DNA from 3 places in the Pseudomonas sp. IT-347P genome. Region 3 is predicted to be linked to each of the others. Evidence: predicted binding sites of a transcription regulator. Region 3 holds the regulator's gene; each other region holds the start of a gene.
What was found. Region 3 encodes sigma-54, which starts transcription at its own class of promoters, with help from an activator protein. Its sites were predicted from a motif close to ANTGGCATNNANNTTGCTNT; they were not measured.
Positions count from the first base shown of each region.

Region 1: the regulator sigma-54 is predicted to act here: its motif matches at 2,305-2,324, upstream of ACM6IV_RS25510 (pilin).
Region 2: the regulator sigma-54 is predicted to act here: its motif matches at 4,136-4,155, upstream of flgB (flagellar basal body rod protein FlgB).

Region 1 covers NZ_CATKPQ010000058.1:265,504-272,947, forward strand. Annotated here, with positions in the region: gene ACM6IV_RS25500 (type II secretion system F family protein) at 1-442, opposite strand, end outside; gene pilB (type IV-A pilus assembly ATPase PilB) at 445-2,145, opposite strand; gene ACM6IV_RS25510 (pilin) at 2,371-2,802, shown strand; gene ACM6IV_RS25515 (BON domain-containing protein) at 3,097-3,453, shown strand; gene ACM6IV_RS25520 (DUF2845 domain-containing protein) at 3,723-4,019, opposite strand; gene ACM6IV_RS25525 (DUF748 domain-containing protein) at 4,019-6,967, opposite strand; gene ACM6IV_RS25530 (class I SAM-dependent rRNA methyltransferase) at 7,187-7,444, opposite strand, start outside.
Region 2 covers NZ_CATKPQ010000057.1:7,024-14,467, reverse strand. Annotated here, with positions in the region: gene ACM6IV_RS22500 (ribonucleoside-diphosphate reductase subunit alpha) at 1-817, shown strand, start outside; gene flgE (flagellar hook protein FlgE) at 1,134-2,471, opposite strand; gene flgD (flagellar hook assembly protein FlgD) at 2,500-3,225, opposite strand; gene flgC (flagellar basal body rod protein FlgC) at 3,241-3,684, opposite strand; gene flgB (flagellar basal body rod protein FlgB) at 3,688-4,095, opposite strand; gene cheR (protein-glutamate O-methyltransferase CheR) at 4,464-5,291, opposite strand; gene ACM6IV_RS22470 (chemotaxis protein CheV) at 5,338-6,270, opposite strand; gene flgA (flagellar basal body P-ring formation chaperone FlgA) at 6,354-7,115, shown strand; gene flgM (flagellar biosynthesis anti-sigma factor FlgM) at 7,264-7,444, shown strand, end outside.
Region 3 covers NZ_CATKPQ010000044.1:53,987-61,430, forward strand. Annotated here, with positions in the region: gene rapZ (RNase adapter RapZ) at 1-827, opposite strand, end outside; gene ptsN (PTS IIA-like nitrogen regulatory protein PtsN) at 830-1,294, opposite strand; gene hpf (ribosome hibernation-promoting factor, HPF/YfiA family) at 1,307-1,615, opposite strand; gene ACM6IV_RS16525 (RNA polymerase factor sigma-54) at 1,689-3,182, opposite strand; gene lptB (LPS export ABC transporter ATP-binding protein) at 3,370-4,095, opposite strand; gene lptA (lipopolysaccharide transport periplasmic protein LptA) at 4,095-4,640, opposite strand; gene lptC (LPS export ABC transporter periplasmic protein LptC) at 4,627-5,199, opposite strand; gene ACM6IV_RS16545 (KdsC family phosphatase) at 5,208-5,732, opposite strand; gene ACM6IV_RS16550 (KpsF/GutQ family sugar-phosphate isomerase) at 5,732-6,706, opposite strand; gene ACM6IV_RS16555 (ATP-binding cassette domain-containing protein) at 6,982-7,444, shown strand, end outside.

The DNA of each region.
Region 1 (7,444 bases), on a different contig from region 3:
TGTCGAGGGCGCCAGACTGCTCGCCAGCATCGACCAGGTTGCAATACAACTCGTCGAAGTACTGCGGTTTCTTGCGCAGGGCTGCGGCGAAGCTGTTACCGGCCGCGACCTCCTGCTTCACCTCGTCTACCAGCTTGCGCATGGCCGGATTTTCAAAGCCTTCGCCGATGATGTCGAACGACTGTAACAGCGGCACGCCGGCTTTCATCATGGTCGCCATCTGCCGGGTGAACAGGGCGATGTCCCGGGCCTTGATGCGTTTGCCAAAACTCAGCAATGACGCGGACTTCTTGCGCACCTTGCCGGGATTGATCCCCTGTTTACGCAGTTGGGCCTTGATCAGCGCCGGACTCTGTCCGCTCAACTCACCGGTGACTTTGCTGCCTTTTCTGTCCGTACCTTCCCAGGCATAAATACTGATCTTTGCTGCCTTGACGGCCATGTTCAGTCCTTGGTGACCCGGTTGATTTCTTCAAGGCTGGTAATGCCTTGCATGGCCTTGCGCAAACCGGAGGTGCGCAGGTCGTCGAAACCGTCACGGCGCATCTGTGTGTCGATTTCCAGCGAATTGCCTTCGGCCATGATCAAGCGTTGCAGCTCTGCTGTATTTTTCACCACTTCATAAATCCCCACGCGTCCCTTGTAACCGCCGTTGCAGTGATCGCAACCGACCGGCTCGTAGATCGTGAAATGGCCGATGCGTTCCTCGGGGAAGCCTTCCTTGAGCAAGGTTTCGCGCGGGATCTCGATGGGTTTCTTGCAGTGGCTGCAAAGTTTGCGCGCCAGGCGCTGGGCAATGATCAGGCTGACCGAGGTGGCGATGTTGAAGCCGGGAATGCCCATGTTGTGCAGGCGTGTCAGGGTTTCCGCGGCGCTGTTGGTGTGCAGGGTCGAGAGCACGAGGTGACCGGTCTGCGCGGCTTTGATGGCGATCTCGGCGGTTTCCAGATCGCGGATCTCACCGACCATGATCACGTCCGGGTCCTGGCGCAGAAACGAACGCAGCGCTTGGGCAAAGTCGAGTCCCTGTTTGGGATTGACGTTGACCTGGTTGATGCCTTCCATGTTGATCTCCACCGGGTCTTCGGCGGTGGAGATGTTGATATCGACGGTGTTGAGGATATTCAGGCCGGTGTACAGCGACACGGTTTTACCGGAACCGGTGGGGCCGGTGACCAGGATCATGCCCTGTGGTTGCTTGAGAGCGGCCATGTACAAGTCCTTTTGCTCTGGCTCGTAACCGAGGGCGTCGATACCGATCTGCGCACTGGACGGGTCGAGAATCCGGATCACCACTTTTTCGCCCCACAGGGTTGGCAGGGTGTTGACCCGGAAGTCGATCGACTTGCTTTTCGACAGGCGCATCTTGATTCGCCCGTCCTGGGGTTTGCGTCGTTCCGAAATATCCAGGCTGGCCATGACTTTCAGGCGTGCGGCAATACGCCCGGCCAGTTGAATCGGCGGCTTGGCGACCTCGCGCAGGATGCCGTCGGTGCGCACCCGCACCCGGTAGTTTTTCTCGTAAGGCTCGAAGTGCAAGTCGGAAGAACCGCTCTTGATTGCGTCGAGCAGCATCTTGTGCACGAAGCGCACCACTGGCGCATCGTCGGCGTCGAGGCCGCCGATAGCGTCCTGTTTGCTGTCGTCGATGGATTCGACATCGATCCCGTCGAGATCGACATCGGCCATGTCCTCAAGGCCGCTGGCCTGGGTGTCGAAGAATTTTTCGATGGCATCGGTGAGTTTCTCGTCCTCGACCAGAATGGCTTCGGTACTCAGCCCGGTGCTGAATTGAATATCGTTAATTGCTTGATGGTTGCTCGGGTCGGAGATGCCCACGAACAACTTGTTGCCGCGCCGCCACAAAGGCAGGGCGTGATGCTGGCGCACCAGTTTTTCGCTGACCAGGCCTTTAGGCTGGGTTTCCTTGTCCAGGCAATTGAGATCCAGCAAGGCCATGCCGAAATGCTCGGAGGCGATCTCGGCAACCTGCGAGCTTTTCACCAATTTGTTCTGCACCAGATAGCTGACCAGCGACAGCCGATTGCGCTGGGCCTGTTGCCAGGCTTGCTGGGCGCCTTTTTCCGTGAGCAGTTCGGCCTGCACCAATTGCTTGGCCAGACCGCTCAGAGCGATGTCATTCATGGGGATTCCGCACGCTTGCCGTTCATGACTTATAGCCTAGTCAAGTGACAGCGCCAAACACGGCGGGTGCAGGTGACAAAAAGTGTCAGATAGTGCGGTTGCAGGCTGTAGGAAACGGCATCGCTCGCCGATTGCGCCCAATGGACGGGGCTTGCGGGCCTTGGCATGGCCTATGCTCAATCTCTTTCAGATCATGAGAATTCGACTCATGCATGGAGCGTGTCTATGAAAAAACAACAAGGCTTTACCCTGATCGAGCTGCTGATCGTGGTGGCGATCATCGGGATTCTGGCGACCATTGCCTTGCCGCAGTATTCCAAGTATCAGGCGCGGTCGAAGGTGACGGCAGGGCTCGCTGAGATCAGCGCATTGAAAGTGCCGTTCGAAGACACCATCAATCAGGGCACTGATCCGACACTGACACTTGTAGCGGGTGCCGCGACCGTCACGACCTCCAATTGCGCCGTCACTGCATCGGGTACTGCGTCCACGGGTGCCGGGACAATCGTCTGCACGATTAAAAACGCGCCAGGCCCGGTGCTGGATAAAACCATCACCCTTACTCGTTCCTCGGGTACCGGTGCGGGCGTATGGACTTGCGGTACGACCGTTGCACCGGACTATTCGCCAAAAGGCTGTACTGCCAGCGGTACCTGATGTGTTGATGGACAGCCGAATGCCCCGCAATGCGGGGCATTTTTCATTGTGAGTGCTTCTCAAAAGCTTCAATAATTTCAGCGTCTTAGGAACTTTCCAAAAAACCGCAACTTGCATGTGAATATCGCGCAACTCATGCAAATTGCATGATTCCGGAAATTTAGCATATACGTAACATACTGATTTTTAAGGATATTGTGCTTAACAAAAAGTTGGCACAGCGTTCGCAACTACCTTGGTAACCCTGCTGACAAGACAACCAGCAGACTTTCCAGAAAAACAGGAGTTACTCGTATGAAGAAGTTCGCTATCACTGCCGCTGCTGCTACCGCGCTGACCCTGACCATGGCTTCCGGTGCATTCGCCCAATCCACTCAGGCTACCCAGGCTCCAATGACTCTGGCCGCTGGTGAAGTCACCCAGGCTAAAGAAGCTACTTCTGACACTTGGATCACCACTAAAGTCAAAGCTGACCTGGTTACCGAAAAAGGCATTCCAGGTACTGACATCAAAGTAGAAACCAACAAAGGCGTAGTATCGCTGTCGTCGACTACTGCAGTAACTGATGCGCAAAAAGCTACCGCTGTAGCAATCGCCAAAAAAATCAAAGGCGTCAAAGCGGTTTCCGCTGACGGCCTGAAAGCCGAGTAAGGCATGACTTCTCGCCTGGACCGGGAGAAGACGCGACAGACGGGCCGAGCAATACGTCTGCCGCAACTTTAGAGTTCATGCGAAGGGTCACACGGATGTGACCATTACAGGCCCCGCCACTTGTGTCGGGGCCTGTTCTATTTCAGAGACAACACAAAACAATTGTGGGAGCGAGCCTGCTCGCGAATGCGGTCTGTCAGCTGACGAAGATTTCGACTGACACGACGCATTCGCGAGCAGGCTCGCTCCCACAGGGGTTTGGTGTTGGTTTAGTCGCCGCGTTTGCTGTTGATCTGCCGCAGACGATTGCCTTCGAAGCGCAGGTATTGATACATGCCGTTGCTCGGACCGTAGGTCCATTCCTCGACCTGAAACTCCTCGCGACGGTTGGCGCTGCGCTTGTAGCCCAACACATCACGGCTGACCGGTTCGCCGCACTTTTGCACGACTTCGCTGGCACGGTCGCCAAGGCTGATCAGTTGACTGCCGCAGCGCAGCGTATCGGAGGCCGAGGCGTGGCTGGCCGCGAAGGTCATTGCGATCAAGGCCAGCCACTGCAGTTTCATCATTCGGCATCCAGATGCATTTGCGTGACCACGCGGCCATCGCTCTCGGCTTCACCGAGATTGGCATCGATGAAGTACACGCGGTCGTCTGCCAGCTTGCCTTTATCGACCAGATAATCCTTGATGCTGCTGGCTCGGTCCTGACCCAACTGACGCAACAGCACGTCGCTGCTGCTCCAGAACTTGATCACGCCCTCGCGCAGCTTCGCCGTGCGTTCTTCCTTGCCCAGATCCTTCCATTCGGCCGGCGGCTGGGTTTTCAGACGGGTGCGGTAGATGCCTTCGAGCAGTGGGCCTTTCTCGCTGTCCGGCACTTGCAGCAACGACGCCTGCGCCGGGACTTTATCGCCGCGACGCTGGAGCATCTTGTAGTAGTTGTACTGGTATTCGCGTTCCAGGCGCTGTTCGGCGAGCAATGGGCCGTCGCTGCTTTTGGCCGCGGTGCCTTCGATTTCCAGGCGCAGGGCGGGGCGCTCCTTCAGCGCTTGGGACAGTTTCACCAGCGCCGCTTCGGCATCCTTGCTCAACTCGCTGGAACCCGGGGCAAACGACACGGTGCCAAGGTCTTGCGAACTGCCGCCACTGATCAGCCCGCCAATCATTTTGAAGGGCGCGGCAGCGGCTTTGACGATCAGGTTGCGCAAGGTCTGCCAGACAATCGGCATCACGCTGAACTGCGGGTTGTTCAAGTCGCCGGTCACTGGCAACTCGATGGAGATCTTACCGTCGACGTCCTTGAGCAAGGCAATCGCCAGTTTCAGTGGCAGGCTCACGGCATCCGGGCTGTCGACTTTCTCGCCGAGCTGCAATTGCTCGACCACCACTTTGTTTTCGGCTTTGAGCTGGCCCTTGGTGATCAGGTAATGCAGGTCAAGGTTGAGGCGGCCCTTGCGGATACGGTAACCGGCGAATTTGCCGGAGTAGGGCGTCAGTGTCGTCAGCTCGACCCGTTTGAAACTGGTGGCGATATCGAGGCTGGCCATCGGGTCGAATGGATTGACCGCGCCCTTGATGGTCACCGGTGCATAGCGGTCGACCTTGCCTTTGATGTCGACGCTGGCCGGTTTCGCCTGGCGGCTGTCGATGGTACCGATCTGGCCATTGAGTTGCTGCACGGCGGTAGCGAAGTTCGGTGTCAGGCTGAAGTCGGCGAAGTTGGCCGAGCCATCGTTGATGGCGATGCCACCGATGTGAATGCCCAGCGGTTTTTCGTTGCTGGCCGGTTTCGCCGCTGTGGTTTTGGTGCCGCTGTCGGCGGGCTGCGGGATCAGCAGGTCATCGATGTTGGTGGTGCGATCATCGTTGATCATGAACCGCGCATACGGCTGGAACAGGTTGATCCTGTCGATCGACAAGCTGTCGCCGTGCTGATAGTTCAGGCCTTCGACCACCACCTGCTGCCATTTGAGGAAGTCGCGGGTTTTCAGGGTGTCGAGGGTGTGCAGTTGATCGATCTGCGCGCGCCCGGTAACGCTGAGGGCCAGCGGCTCGGTGCTCTTGAGGTTGACCTTCAGATCGCTGCCGAGCATGCCGCTGCGCAGTTCCAGGCGAATGAACGGATTGATGTAGGACTGCGCGACACGCAGGTCGATGTCCTGGGTTTTGACGTTGAGCTGGGCGTTGACGGGGGCCAGATTGACCGTGCCATCAGCCGTGATTTTGCCTTGTTTGCCCACGCCGCCATCGAGCTTGAGCTTGAAAGGCGAACCGTTGAGGCTGTCGAAATCCTGCAGATCGACGTTGAGCGGCGTGATATCCAGCGCCACCGCAGGCGTTGCAGAGCGATCGGCCAGATGCACGGTGTAGTTACGCAATTGCACATCTTTGAGCAGCACTTGCCATGGCTTGCTCGGCGCAGGCGGTGTTTTCGGCGAGTCGGCGGCTGCCGGGGTGTTCGCCGGTTCGGCAGCAGCTTTGGCGGCCGGTTTCGATGGCTGGCTGGCGAACAGTTTCTGCCAGTCCAGTTGCCCATCGGCTTCGAGCGCCGCCCAGGTTTCCAGTTTGTTACTGCGGATTTTGCCGACCACCACTTGTTGTTTGGCCAGGTCCAGCGAGGTCTCGCTGACGTCGAGGCGTTCAAGTTTAGCCAGTGGGCGCCCGTCCGGAGCCTTGATGGCGAACGGCGCGATGCTCACCGCGACGTTGTTCAGCAGCAGTTCGGTTTCTTTCGACAGATTGAGTTTGTAGTCGGTGCTGAGGCTGATCACGCCGTCTTCGAGCACCAAAGGCACCGAGTCACGCACGTAGGGCCAGAAAGCTTTCATCTTGCCGTCGGTGACTTTCAGGGTGCCTTCGGAGGTGAACGGGATCAGGCTGAAATTACCGCTCCAGTCGATTCGCCCACCGGCCGGGCCGATGGCGATCAGGGTCATGTCGGCGCTGTCTTCGGGCAGGGTGCTGAGGTTTTTCAGTTCGAAGCTGAGGTCGTCGTAAAGAAACTCGATGGGCTCGCTCGGGCGCACGTCCTGAAAGTGCACCACACCGCTGGCCAGTTTGATGTTATCGATGCGCAACGGGAAGGGTTTGGCGTCCGGGTCGGCCGGTGTCGGCTCGCTGGCCGGCACATTGAACAGACCGAGCAGGTTGAGCTTGCCGTCCTTGGCAAACAGGATTTCGGTCTTCGGCTTGTCCAGCTCGATGTTCGCCAGATGCAGGGCTTTGGTCCACAGACTGTCGATTTGCAGGTCGGCGTACAAGCGATCGAAACCCACCTGCTCCTTGCCCGGCTCGCCGATGATCAGACCCCACAGGGTGACTTCAAGGCTGAACGGGTTGAGTTCGATGCGCTGGATATGCGCAGGCACCGTCGCGTAGCTGGCCAGTTGCTGATTGGCAATGCGCAGGGCGATGCCCGGCAGAATCAGAAACCCCAGCAAGCTGTAGAGGGCCAGAGCGGTCAACAGGGCGCCAATCGCGCGGATCAATCCTTTGGGCATGTGCGGCTTCATCTGTCTGAATCGGAGTGCCTTGGAGTATGGCACGCGATTCTGGTTCCGAAGTACATCGCAGGGGGCAGGATTGTTCAGATTTTTGTGTAATCACAAACACTGTGGGAGCGAGCTTGCTCGCGAAAGCGGTCGTTCAGTTGATAAATATGCCGACTGACATGACGCCTTCGCGAGCAAGCTCGCTCCCACAGGGGAACAGTTGTCAGCCGCGCGGGCGGTTCAGAGCTGCAGGATCAGGGTTTTCAGCGGCGGTTGCTGGTCCATCGACGGGAAGTCGGCGCCCGGAGTCATCACTTGCCATTCACGCACCGGTCGCCCGGCCTTCTCGGCACAGCGCAGCACCTGCTCGCGCCAGTCGTCCATGCTGACTTTTGCCAGGTTGTTGCAGCAGATCAGCACGCCGTTGTCGGCGGTGGTCAGCAAGGCCGGCTTGAGCAGGCTTTGATAGTCGCGCAGCAAATCGACGGTGCCGAAAGC
Region 2 (7,444 bases), on a different contig from region 3:
CAGCTACTACGCGATCCAGGCGTCCTGCGACCTGGCTGACGAGCGCGGCTCGTACGAGACGTTCCAGGGTTCGCTGTGGTCCAAAGGCATCCTGCCGCTGGATTCGCAACAGATCCTGATCGAGCAGCGCGGCCAGAAATATATCGATGTCGACCTGAACGAAACCCTGGACTGGGCACCGGTTCGCGCCCGTGTACAGAAAGGCATTCGCAACTCGAACATCATGGCCATCGCACCGACCGCGACCATCGCCAACATCACTGGCGTCTCGCAATCGATCGAACCGACCTACCAGAACCTGTATGTGAAATCGAACCTGTCGGGCGAATTCACCGTGATCAACCCGTACCTGGTTCGCGACCTCAAGGCTCGCGGTCTGTGGGACTCGGTCATGATCAACGACCTGAAGTACTACGACGGTTCGGTTCAGCAGATCGAGCGCATCCCGCAAGAACTCAAAGAGCTCTACGCGACCGCGTTCGAAGTGGACACCAAGTGGATCGTTGACGCGGCCAGCCGTCGTCAGAAGTGGATCGACCAGGCCCAATCGCTGAACCTGTACATCGCTGGCGCCTCGGGCAAGAAGCTCGACGTGACCTACCGCATGGCCTGGTACCGTGGCCTGAAAACCACTTACTACCTCCGTGCCCTGGCCGCGACCAGCACCGAGAAGTCGACCATCAACACCGGCAAGCTGAACGCTGTTTCCAGCGGCGGCAACCACGGCGACGATTCGGTTCTGGCAGCACCTGCCGGTCCAGCTCCAGTGCCAAAGGCTTGCGCCATTGACGAGCCGGATTGCGAAGCTTGCCAATAAGCTGAGCCGAGTCAGGCGTTGCGAGACGCCTGATACTCTCCGGGCAAAAGAAACCCTCGACAGACTTTGGTGTGTCGGGGGTTTTCTTTTGCCCACCATTTACCTGTAGGCGCTGTCGAGTGAAACGAGGCTGCGATCTTTTGACCTTTATTGCTGCCACCAAGGACCGAAAGATCGGCCTAACACGGCCCCAGCCTTAGGCAACTCTTACAGAGGTTGAGTGCAACTGACAGAAGGGCAACGGATAAGCCCACAAAACAACCGCACATAAAAAAGCCCCTCAAAAGAGGGGCTTCCTTACAACCAGAAACCAGAATCAGGTCATCTGAATGATGGTCTGCATGATGGTGCTCTGAGTCGAAATGGTCTTGGCGTTCGCCTGATAGTTGCTCTGGCCCTTGATCAGGTCTACCAGTTCGTTGGTCAGGTTAACGTTCGACTCTTCCAGCGAGTTGGAAGCGATCGAGCCCAAGGTACCGGTTTCCGGTGCGTCGTAGCCCGGGATACCCGAAGCGAACGTCTCTTTCCAGCTGGTACCACCGATTGCCTGCAGGCCTTGTTCGTTGGTGAAGCTGGCCAGTGCAACCTGACCGATGGCCTTGCTCTGGTTGTTGCTGAAGTTGGCAAACAAGGTACCGGTGCCGTCGATGGTCAGGTTGGTGATCTGGCCAGTGGCGTAACCGTCCTGAGTCGGAATCGAACGCGCGGTGTCAGCGTTGTACTGAGTGGTCTTGGCCATCGAAATGGTAATACCGGCCGGGTTGGCAGCCGCACCGTTAGGCGTAAAGGTGCCATTGACCACATTCCCCGGCACCCAACCTTTGAGCGTCAGGTCGCTGCTGATAATTGGGTTCGGCGCCGGAGCCGGCAAGGTGCTTGGCGTACTGACTTGGATCAGTTTGCCCGCCGAGTCAAAGGTCATGGTGGAGGCCACCGGCGGAGTGGTTTTCGGATCGCTACCGGTAGCATCCGGGTTGCGACCGTCTACCAGTGTGTACACCTTCCAGGTGTTGTCACCGGTTTTCACCACATACTGATCCATAACATGCGAGTTGCCCTGCGAGTCATAGATCGGAGTGCTGAAGTTTTTGGTGTACGTCTCAAGCTTGCTCGGATCAAACTTGCCGGCCGCCACTGTGTCGTCGATCTTCGGCGCAGTCGAGTTCAAGTTGATGCTCGAAGTCACCAACGAAGTCGATTTCGGCGCCAGGTTCGAGGTATCAATCTTCAGGTCGGTCAATACACCGTTGATGATCTTGCCGTTGGCGTCCACACCGTAACCCTGCAGGCGCGAGGTGTAGTCGGTGTTGGTGATGTAACCGGCGTTGTCGACCTTGAACGTACCGGCACGGGTGTAGGACACCGAGCCGTTGTTGCTCATGGTGAAGAAGCCCGAACCGTTGATACCCATGTCCAGCACGTTACCGGTGTTGTTGATGTCACCCTGGGTGAACTGTTGGGACACGTTGGCCAGGCGCACGCCGTTACCGATCACTTTGCTGCCACTACCCAGGCGAGTGGCCGAGTAGACGTCTTCGAATTCTGCACGGGACGATTTGAAACCGGCAGTCGCAACGTTGGCGATGTTGTTGCCGGTCACGTCCAGTTGTTTGTTGGCTGCATAGAGACCGCTAAGGCCGATATTGAAAGACATATTCCACTCCTGTGCCGGTTAGTCGGCTCTATATACCAATGGTTTGTACTTTGGACAGGGCAACCGTGCCCTTGCCGGACAGGTTGAGCATCAGCTCGCCGCCGGTCTGGCTGATCGTCACGCTGGTGACGGTGGCCGGCAGATAGGTCGCCATATCGGTCGAAGTACCATTGATCGATGCGTTGGCTTTGACGGTATAGGTACCGGTCTTGACCAGATTGCCGTCCTTGTCCTTGCCGTCCCAAGTGAAGCTTGCATTGCCTGCGGCGCGACTGCCCAGATCGATGGTGCGAACCACCGCGCCGCTGCTGTCGGTGATGCTGACGGTGCCGCCGGCGATCGACGACGGAACGGTGACCGAGCCGGTCATGCCTTTGCTCGGATCGTCGAGCTGAACTGTGTTGGTCTGCACGATCACGTTGCGGCCAACCAGCGACGACGCCTGCAAGGCTTGCGACGAGTTGTAGTTGCCGGCCAGCGAACTGACGGTGCTGTTGAGGGTGGTAATCCCCTCAAGGCTGCTGAACTGCGCCAACTGCGCAACGAAGGCGCTGTTGTCCTGCGGATCGAGCGGGTTCTGGTTTTTCAGCTGGGTGACCAGCAGTTGCAGGAACGCATCCTTGCCCAGTGCCTGGCCGCCGGTAGCGCTGTTGGTCGCCGAAGCAATGCCACCGGTGGTCGAACTGGTCTTTTTCGACGAGTTCGCCAGGATGTCATTCATGCTCAGGCTGCTGGTGGTATCGGAAACACTCATGGCAGTCGCCCCTTATTACTGACCGAGGGTCAGTACCTTCTGCATCATGGTTTTGGCGGTGTTCATCATTTCGGCGTTGGTCTGGAACGACCGGCTCGCGGAAATCATGTCAGCCATCTCTTCCACCACGTTGACGTTCGGGTAGTAGACGTAGCCTTTGGCGTCGGCCGCCGGATGGTTCGGCTCATAGCGCGCTTCGAGGTTGCTCTGGTCTTCAACCACACCAAGTACCTGTACGCCTTGACCGGCCGCATCCTGGCTCTGGAACAGCGAGTTGCTGCCGCTGTTCTGACCGCCCTGGAACATGGTGGCGAACACCGGGTGACGGGCACGGTAGGTCTGGTCGATGCTCGATGAAACGGTTTCGGCGTTGGCGATGTTCGAGGCCACGGTGTTCAGACGCGTGGTTTGTGCGCTCATGCCGCTGCCGGCAATGTTGAAAACGCTGGACAGGGACATGGATTACTCTCCGCGCAGGGCTGACACCAGCCCTTTGAATTTGCTGTTGAGCAGGGTGAAGCTGGCCTGGAAGCCGACGGCGTTTTCCGCGTAGTTCGACTGTTCCAGTTGGGCGTCCACGGTGTTCTGGTCGATCGAAGGTTGCATCGGCGTGCGATACAGCAGCGATTCGTCGCCGTTGCCCAGACCTTCAGCTTCGATGTGACGGCTGTTGGTCATGTTCAGGGCGATGGTGCCGTTGGCGTTTTTCTGGGTCTGTGCTTCAAGCACTTTGGAGAAGTCCAGATCCCGCGCCTTGTAGTTCGGGGTATCGGCGTTGGCGATGTTGTTGGCCAGTACTTCGGCACGCTGGGCGCGGAAGCCCAATGCCTTTTCGTGAATGCCGAGCGCTTTATCGAAGCTGATGCTCATGTCGGGAACCTTCAGGTGACCGGTTTTTCGTAACTGAGCTTTAGCAAGCGCCGTGCCAAACCATAAAAGCCCCATAAACCGGGGCTTTGCCGGGAGTCGGCAAAGCGGCAATGCCAGAAAAGCGGCAACCGGTTTCCGCTGGATGCCGCTTTTCTGCCGCTTGCCTCCTCCCTCACTACCACCGCCGGACAACTGTGGGAGCGGGCTTGCTCGCGAAGGCGGCGTATCAGAAAACCAAATATTGACTGACACACCGCCTTCGCGAGCAAGCCCGCTCCCACAAGGGGATTTTTGGTGGTTTGGGAGATAATTCAGGCACAAAAAAACGGAAGACCTTTTGGGGTCTCCCGTTTTTATTGCTACTGCAATCATTTCGCCTGGTAAATGATCCCCGGGCTGCACTGAACCATCTGGTAGTGATCCGGCAAACCGTTCAACGCTTCGGAGGCGCCAAGGAACAGATAACCGCCCGGCTTCAACGTGCTGTGAATGCGCAACAGGATGTCTTTCTTCACTTCGGCAGAGAAGTAGATCAACACGTTGCGGCAGAACACGATGTCGAACTTGCCCAGCGCGGCATAGCTGTCGAGCAGGTTGAACGAGCGAAATTCCACACGGTTCTTGATCGGCGCCTTGATCACCCAGCGTCCCGGCCCTTTCGGGTCGAAATAGCGTTGCAGGCGTTCCGGCGACAGGCCACGGCCGATGGCCAGGCTGTCGTACTCGCCGGTCTTGCAGTTGTTGAGCATGCTGCCCGACAGGTCGGTGGCAACGATCTGCACGCCCATCTTCAACTGGCCAAGATTGCTGCGCTCGAACTCGTCGATCGACATCGACAGCGAATACGGTTCCTGACCCGACGAGCAGGCTGCCGACCAGATCCGCAGGCGCTGGTTGGGGCTCGCCTTGATCGCTTCCGGCAGTACCTTGTTCTTCAAGACTTCAAACGGATAGGTGTCACGAAACCACAGGGTTTCGTTGGTCGTCATGGCATCGACCACCTGCTCGCGCAAACCGCTGCGCGGCTGGGTCTGGATGCGCTGAACCAGCTCACCCAGGGACTTGATGCCTTGCTGCTCCATCAGTTTGTTGAGACGGCTCGAGACCAGATACTGCTTGTTTTCACCGAGCAGAATGCCACAGGCTTTTTCCAGGAAGACCCGGAACTGTTCGAAATCCAAATTACCCGTAGACAATGATGCCGCCTCTTAAATCGTGTTGACCGCCAGGAGCAAAACGCGCCTAGCTGATATCTGCTGCTTTGATCCGGTCGACTACCCGGGATGCGAGGTCATCAGGACGGAATTTGGCCAAAAAGTCATCAGCACCGACTTTCTTGACCATCGCCTGATTGAATACCCCCGACAACGAAGTATGCAGGATGATATGAAGCTTTTGCATGCGTGCGTCGCCGCGGATTTCCGCCGTCAGGGTGTACCCGTCCATCTCCGGCATCTCGATGTCGGAAATCATCATCAGGAACTCTTCTTCCGGCTTCTTGCCCTCATCGACCAGCTTGCGCAGGTAATCCAGCGCCTGCTTGCCGTCGTTCAGCGCCACCACTTCGACACCGATGGTCTGCAGACAACGCGTGACCTGCTTGCGCGCCACCGACGAGTCATCGACCGTCAAGACACGCAACGACAGTGCCTTGGTCTGGGTCTCGACATCGACCACGCCCACCGAAATCGCTTCCGGTGTCGGCGCAACTTCGGCCAGCACTTTCTCGACGTCGATGATTTCGACTAACTGATTGTCCACCCGAGTCACAGCGGTCAGGTAATGATCGCGACCCGTGCCCTTGGGTGGTGGATGAATCTCTTCCCAGTTCATGTTGACGATGCGCTCCACCGAGCGGACCAGGAAACCCTGCGTCTTGGTGTTGTACTCCGTGATGATCACGAACGGGTTGTTCTTGTCTTTCAACGCTCCGGAACCGGTGGCCATCGCCAGATCAAGGATCGGAATGGTCGCCCCCCGGATATTTGCCACCCCGCACACGACAGGACTGGACTTGGGCATCAACGTCAGCGACGGGCACTGCAACACTTCCCGTACCTTGAACACGTTGATTCCGTAGAGCTGCTGACCGTCAAGACGGAACAACAACAGCTCCAGGCGATTCTGCCCCACCAGTTGCGTGCGCTGGTTCACCGAATCCATTACACCAGCCATGCCCCAGACTCCTACACCAACGCCAAGTGTTGTTGCGACGCACATTCATTGCTAAACGGCACGGCGCTTGCTTTTTAACTTGCATGAACGCTCAAACGACATTTTTTCGACGCCTGACATCACCTCTCCGCAGAGGGTTTTGTGCTGCGTCTGCCATTTGCTGCTTTTTCGCTGGCAGCCCTGCCATTGCTGATGCGGTTACCTTGCCTGACATGCTTATCGGCGTCACTCAGGGCTTTCTTGAATTCACCGTAGAAGACTATCTGGCTACCAGTCAAACGGAAGGCCGTTACGAAATCGAAGTAAACCAGCTCGATCCCCGTATGCGCATGCCTATGTGCGACAAGGAATTGACAGCCACTTTGGAGAGCCCAGCACGTCCGCTGGGCCGGGTTACCGTGAAGGTTCGCTGTGAGGGCGCCTCGCCCTGGACCGTGTTCGTGCCCGCTCAAGTCCGCCTGTTTCGCGAGATCGTAACCACTACGCGCCCGCTCAAACGGGCCGGGATTATAGAGCCGCAGGACGTGACCTTGCGGGAGCGCGACATCAGTCAGATCAACCAGGGCTTTCTGACCTCCGTTGACGAAGCGATCGGGCAAAAATTGACCCGACCAACGGTAGCCGATCAGGTCATTACCCTGGTTCATCTGGAACAGGCGGAAGTCATTCGCAAGGGCGATCAAGTCGTGATCACCGCGCGCAGCGGCACACTCGCCGTGCGCATGCCCGGCGAAGCGCTGGCCAATGGCGGTTTGAAAGAACAGATCCGGGTGAAAAACCTCAACTCGCAACGGGTCATCAAGGCGCAAGTCACCGCGCCGGGCCAAGTGGAAGTGGCGATGTAGAAAACTGGCGCTGGCCCCGGCTGTTCCCTAAACTGTGCCGCAGCAGGACACGCGCCGGCGCATGCAAGGCTCATTGCAAATGTGCCTAAAGTTTTCCAGGGGATGGCCGAAAACATGGCAAGCGTCCAAATTCCCAGAGGTTTTTATCATGGTCATCGATTTCAGCCGTTTGAACAGCTCCTCGTCAGTTACAGGCAGTACACGTACCAGCAACGCCAAGGAAACCGCCGAAACCGGCACCTCTGCGCCGCTGAATACCCAGGCCGAACCGGCCAGTACCGCAAAAAGCGGGGAATCGGTACACCTCAGCAATGAGGCTCAACAGTTGC
Region 3 (7,444 bases):
TTCTTCAGGGTTTTCTGCAGGGCCTGACCCAGGCGTTCGGTCAGGTAGACAGAGCGGTGATGTCCGCCGGTGCAGCCAATGGCAATGGTGACGTAGGCGCGGTTGCTGGCGGCGAAGCGCGGCAGCCACTTGTGCAGGTAGGCGAAGATGTCCTGATACATTTCTTCGACATCCGGCTGTTCCGCCAGATATTCGGCCACCGGCGCATCGAGGCCTGACTGCGCGCGGAGTTCCGGTTTCCAGTAAGGATTTGGCAGACAACGCACATCGAAAACCAGATCGGCATCAACCGGCATGCCACGCTTGAAACCGAATGACTCGACCAGAAACGCGGTGCCCGGCTCCGGCTGATTCAGCAGGCGCAGCTTGATGGAATCGCGCAACTGGTACAGGTTCAGATTGGTGGTGTTGATCTTCAGGTCAGCGAGATCGGCGATCGGGCCGAGCAGGGCGGTTTCATCCTGAATCGCCTCGGCCAGCGAGCGATTGGCATTGCTCAGCGGATGACGACGACGGGTCTCGGAAAACCGTTTGAGCAGGGTTTCCTCGTCAGCGTCCAGATACAGCACATCGCACTGGATATGCTTGCTTCTGGCGTCTTCAAGCAATTCGGGGAAGCGTGACAGATGGCTTGGCAAGTTGCGCGCATCGATCGACACGGCCACCAGCGGTTGCGCCAGTTCAGTGTGAATCAGGGCGCGCTCGGCCAGCTCCGGCAGCAATCCCGCCGGCAAGTTGTCGATGCAGTAGTAACCGTTGTCCTCAAGGACGTTCAGGGCGGTACTTTTGCCCGAGCCCGAACGGCCACTGACGATGATCAAACGCATGATTAATGCCCGTTCTGCTCGTCCAGTACGACCTGGTACAAGGCTTCGCTGCTCGGGGCGCTGCGCAGTTTATCGCGTACTTCCTTGCGATCGAGCATGCTGGCGATCTGACGCAACAATTCCAGGTGCGCATCGGTTGCGGCTTCCGGGACCAGCAAAACAAACAGCAGGTCCACCGGCGCGCCGTCGATGGCGTCGAAATCGATAGGGGCTTCAAGGTGCAACAGCGCGCTGATGGGCGACTGGCAACCCTTGAGGCGGCAGTGAGGAATGGCGATGCCGTTGCCAAAACCGGTGGAACCGAGTTTTTCACGGGCAATCAACGCCTCGAAGACATCTTGCATCGCCAGATCCGGCACTTCGCGATGGATCAGGTTGGCAATCTGTTCGAGGGCTTTTTTCTTGCTGCCGCCCGGCGCGTTCACTTGGGAACGGCCGGGGGTCAGGATGGTTTCAAGTCGGATCATGGATTAGGGATGTTAACGACCGGTTGCGCCCTGAAGGAGGCTCTGGGTCTTTTCCTTATGCTTTTTGAGTTGGCGATCCAGCTTGTCGGTCAGTGAGTCGATCGCAGCATACATATCAGTATCTTCTGCGTTGGCGACCACTTCGCTGCCGGGTATATGCAAGGTGGCTTCGATTTTCTGCTTCAGCTTTTCGACGCACATCGTGACTTGCACGTTGGTGATCTTGTCGAAATGTCGCTCCAGTCGTTGGAGTTTTTCCTCGATGTAGGAACGCAGAGGTTGGGTCACTTCCAGTTGGTGTCCACTGATGTTGACTTGCATACAGCTTCTCCTTCGTTGCCAGTGCATAAAGCGGCAGGCCGAAAAGCCTGCCACTGGAACGCTGTAACGTGGCTTACATCAACCGCTTGCGTTCGCTCGAAGGCGCGATCCCGAGGGATTCGCGGTACTTGGCGACGGTGCGGCGAGCCACCTGAATGCCTTGTGCCTCCAGTAAACCAGCGATCTTGCTGTCACTCAACGGCTTTTTCTGATTTTCCGCGGCAACCAGTTTTTTGATGATCGCGCGGATCGCTGTGGACGAGCATTCGCCGCCCTCGGAGGTGCTGACGTGGCTGGAGAAAAAGTATTTCAACTCATAAATACCGCGCGGGGTATGCATGAATTTCTGCGTGGTCACCCGGGAAATCGTCGATTCGTGCATACCGACCGCTTCGGCGATGTCGTGCAGGACCAACGGCTTCATGGCTTCGTCGCCGTACTCCAGAAAACCGCGCTGATGCTCGACGATCTGGGTGGCTACTTTCATCAGGGTTTCGTTACGGCTCTGCAGGCTCTTGATGAACCAGCGGGCTTCCTGCAATTGATTGCGCATGAAGGTGTTGTCGGCGCTGGTGTCGGCGCGGCGGACGAAACCCGCGTACTGGGCGTTGACGCGCAGGCGTGGCACCGACTCCTGATTGAGTTCGACCAGCCAGCGCTCGTTGTCCTTGCGCACGATGACGTCGGGGACAACGTATTCGGCTTCAGTCGATTCGATTTGCGAACCCGGGCGCGGATTGAGGCTCTGCACCAGTTCGATGACCTGACGCAGCTCGTCTTCCTTGAGCTTCATGCGTCGCATCAACTGGCTGTAATCGCGGCTGCCGAGCAGATCGATGTAATCGCTGACCAGACGTTTCGCTTCAGCCAGCCATGGCGTCTTGGCGGGTAACTGACGCAATTGCAGCAGCAGGCATTCACTAAGGTTGCGCGCGCCGATACCAGCCGGTTCGAATTGCTGGATGCGATGTAGAACGGCTTCGATTTCGTCGAGTTCAATGTCCAGTTCCGGATCGAACGCCTCGAGGATTTCCTCGAGGGTCTCGTCCAGGTAGCCCTGATTATTGATGCAATCGATCAGGGTGACGGCGATCAGGCGATCGGTGTCGGACATCGGTGCGAGATTCAGTTGCCACAGCAGGTGGCTCTGCAGGCTCTCGCCGGCGGAGGTGCGGGTGGTGAAGTCCCACTCGTCATCATCGCTGCTGGGCAGGCTACTGGCGCTGGTCTGGTAAACGTCTTCCCAGGCCGTGTCGACTGGAAGCTCGTTGGGGATGCGTTCGTTCCATTCACCGTCCTCGAGGTTATCTACCGTCGGCGCGGTTTCCTGATAGGAAGGTTCCTGGATCTCGGTGTTGGGCTTCTGTTCGGCGTTGTCGGCCATGGGGTCGGAATTGTCGAAGTCGTCGCCTTCTTCCTGGCGTTCGAGCATCGGATTGGATTCCAGAGCCTCCTGGATTTCCTGTTGCAGATCCAGGGTCGACAATTGGAGCAGGCGGATGGCCTGTTGCAGCTGCGGTGTCATCGTCAGCTGCTGGCCCATTCTCAAGACTAGCGATGGTTTCATGGCAGGGGCTTAACACCTTATTCGCCGGCGCTATGCGCCATCCACTACAGGGCGCCGAAGCGCCAAACTTAAGCAAATTATATGCCTGAAACTGAAGTGTTTGCCTAGAGCGCCGTAACAATTAAAGCGGATTAAATCCTGCTTGAATCGATACAGCGCCCGGGCGGCGCACCGGGCACTGTTGCGCTTACAGGCGGAACTCGTGGCCCAGATACACTTCCTTGACCAGATCGTTGGCCAGGATGGTTTCTGCGTCGCCTTCAGCGATCAGTTGACCATCGTTGACGATGTAAGCGGTTTCGCAGATATCCAGCGTCTCACGGACGTTGTGGTCGGTGATCAATACACCGATGCCTTTGGCCTTGAGGTGGTGGATGATCTGCTTGATGTCGCCAACCGAGATCGGGTCGACACCGGCGAATGGTTCGTCGAGCAGGATGAATTTCGGTGCGGTCGCCAGAGCGCGGGCGATTTCCACCCGGCGGCGTTCACCACCGGACAGGCTCATGCCGAGGTTGTCGCGGATGTGGCTGATGTGGAATTCCTGCAGCAGGCTTTCCAGCTCCTTGCGGCGGCCGGCCTTGTCGAGCTCCTGACGGGTCTCGAGGATGGCCATGATGTTGTCGGCCACCGACAGTTTGCGGAAGATCGACGCTTCTTGCGGCAGATAACCGATCCCGGCCTTGGCACGACCGTGCATTGGCTGGTGGCTGACGTCCAGATCGTCGATCAGCACGCGGCCCTGATCGGCCTGTACCAGCCCGACGATCATGTAGAAGCAGGTCGTCTTGCCGGCGCCGTTCGGGCCAAGCAGGCCGACAATCTGGCCGCTGTCGATCGACAGGCTGACGTCACGCACGACCTGGCGGCTTTTATAGGCCTTGGCCAGGTGCTGAGCTTTCAGAGTTGCCATTACTGGGTTTTCTCGTCGGTTTTCTTCTTCGGCTGGATCACCATGTCGATGCGCGGACGCGCCTCGGTGACCTTGCTGCCGGTAGCGCGACCGGCGCTGGCCAGTTTCTTCACGGTGTCGTAGACGATTTTTTCGCCCTGAGTGACGTTGCCGTCTTTGTCGACGACCTTGGCCTTATCGATCAGCACGACGCGGTTTTGCTGGGCGTGATATTGAATCGTCACGCCGTAGCCTTGAACCGGTTTGGTGTCACCCTGGGTTTGCAACTGCTCGAAGTAAGCCAGATTGCCCACGGAGGTCACCACGTCGATATCGCCATTCGGCGCGCGAGTCATGGTGACGGTGTTGCCTTTAACGATCATCGAGCCCTGGGTGATGATCACATCACCTTTATAGGTCGCGATGCCGTTCTTGTCGTCCAGTTGGGCGTCGTCGGCCTGAATGCGGATAGGTTGCTGCTGATCGTTCGGCAGAGCCCAGGCGCTCACGCTTCCCAGTGCTGCGCCCAGACTGAGCAAAATAGGGAGGGTTTTAACGAGCCTCATACTGTCCTCTTACGTTCGATTGCAGGTGTATCCTGCTGTCCTTCAGGTACGCTTTCATTCCGACGCCAGTCGATACGCCACCAGCGCCCTCGATTCTAACGGGTTGCGCAGTCTGCGCATATTCTTGCTGCGGGAACACGGTCATGCGCGTGCTGGTGATCAGGGTGCCGCGCTGTTTTTCATCGGTGCGCTGCACGCGGACCGAATCGATCAGTTCCACTTCGGTACCGCCCGAATTCACTTCGCCGCGCTCGCTGGTCACGTGCCATGGGAAGTCGGTGCCGCGATACATGTTCAAATCAGGCTTGGTCACCAGAGTGATATCGGTGGCCTTGACGTGTTCGGCCTTGTCGGAGGTCATCTCGTACTGCACTTTGCCATCGGGCAGGTACTGAATGGTGTGCGTGTTGGTTGCATACCAGTCGATAGGCGTTTCCACCGAGGTGACCGGTGGTTTGTCGAGAAAACGTTCCGGGCTGATATTCCAATAGCCGACCGCTGCGAAAATCGCAGCGATGCAGCCGAACAGCAGGAAGTTGCGAAATTTTTTGCTGAACATGGTTTGGCTCACAGGTACGCGGCGTTAGCCGCATCGAGGCGGCCCTGGGCGCGCAGGATCAATTCGCAGAATTCGCGGGCGGCACCTTCGCCACCACGGGCCCGGGTAACGCCATGGGCGTGTTCGCGGACGAAATCGGCGGCGTTGGCCACGGCCATGCCAAGGCCCACACGGCGGATTACCGGCAGGTCGGGCAGGTCGTCACCGAGATAGGCGACCTCTTCATAGCTTAGGCCCAGTTGCTCAAGCAGGCCGTCGAGGACAACCAGTTTGTCTTCGCGCCCCTGAAACAGGTGGGGAATCCCCAGGTTTTTCGCGCGACGCTCGACCACCGGCGTTTTGCGACCGCTGATGATAGCGGTCTGCACGCCGGCGTTCATCAGCATTTTGATGCCTTGGCCGTCGAGGGTGTTGAAGGTCTTGAATTCGCTGCCGTCTTCAAGGAAGTACAGGCGACCGTCAGTGAGGACGCCGTCGACGTCGAAAACCGCCAGTTTGATCGCTTTGCCGCGTTGCAGCAGATCGTTGCTCATTACATGACTCCTGCGCGCAGCAGGTCGGAGAGGTTGAAGGCGCCGACCGGGCGATCTTCCTCGTCTACGACGACCAGTGCGTTGATTCGGTGGTCTTCCATGATTTTCAGGGCCTCGGCGGCCAGCATCTCGGGCCGGGCAGTCTTGCCGTGGGCCGTCATGACCTGGTCGATGGTGGCACTGCGAATGTCGATGCTGCGGTCAAGCGTACGGCGCAAGTCGCCGTCGGTGAAGATCCCGGCCAGTTTACCGTCCGCTTCAAGGATGACGGTCATGCCCAGACCTTTACGGGTCATTTCCATCAATGCGTCCTTGAGCAGCGTGCCGCGTTGGACTTGCGGCAACTCCTGGCCGGCGTGCATGACGTTTTCCACTTTCAGCAGCAGTCGACGGCCAAGGGCGCCGCCCGGATGCGAGAAAGCGAAATCTTCAGCGGTGAAGCCGCGCGCTTCCAGCAGCGCTACGGCCAGTGCGTCCCCCATGACCAGGGCCGCAGTGGTCGAAGAGGTCGGCGCGAGGTTCAGCGGGCAGGCTTCATGCTCGACGTGAACGTTGAGATTGACCTCGGCAGCCTTGGCCAGTGGCGATTGCGGGTTGCCGGTGACGCTGATCAACTGGATGCCCAGACGTTTGATCAGCGGCAGCAGGGTCACGATTTCGTTGGTCGAGCCGGAGTTCGACAGGGCTAGGATCACGTCATCGCGAGTGATCATGCCCATGTCGCCATGGCTGGCTTCGGCCGGGTGGACAAAAAACGCCGGGGTGCCGGTACTGGCCAGGGTTGCGGCAATCTTGTTGCCGATGTGCCCGGATTTGCCCATGCCGACCACGACTACACGGCCCTTGCTGGCCAGAATCATCTCGCAAGCGCGTACGAAATCGGCGTCGATATGGGGCAACAAGCCTTGTACGGCTTCCACTTCGAGTTGGATGGTGCGTTGTGCCGATTGAATCAGGTCGCTGGATTGGCTCATGTCAGAAATCGTATAGCCCGATGAAAAGGCGGCGATTATAGCGGTTATGTTGCAAAGCCTCACGCAAGTTCGTCGTGCTTTGTCATTACTCGTTACCAAAACCCGGTAAAAGAGCCTGCGCACCTGTCATATCGCCGAACTCAGGCTGGTACAAGCCTTGGGCGCTTCGCCTTTGCAGTGATATAGTTCGCCGCCAGTTCGGCCTGCCCGGGATGTACGTACTTTTTAAGTAAAGACAGGCGTCCGAGTGAGAGGCTGCATCGCAAGGAGTTTAGATGAGTGCCGATAACGCCTACGCGGTCGAGCTGAAGGGAGTCTCCTTCAAGCGCGGTGCGCGCAGCATTTTCAATAACGTCGATATTCGCATCCCGCGCGGCAAGGTCACCGGCATCATGGGGCCTTCCGGGTGTGGCAAGACCACGCTGCTGCGATTGATGGGCGCACAATTGCGCCCTGCCAGCGGTGAAGTCTGGGTCAACGGCCAGAATTTGCCTGCGCTTTCGCGCAGCGATTTGTTCGATGCGCGAAAGCACATGGGTGTGCTGTTTCAAAGCGGCGCGCTGTTCACCGATCTCGATGTGTTCGAGAACGTGGCTTTCCCCCTGCGTGTTCATACCGATTTGCCGGAAGAAATGATCCGCGACATCGTCCTGCTCAAATTGCAGGCGGTCGGTCTGCGCGGCGCCATCGAGTTGATGCCGGATGAACTGTCCGGTGGCATGAAGCGCCGCGTCGCAC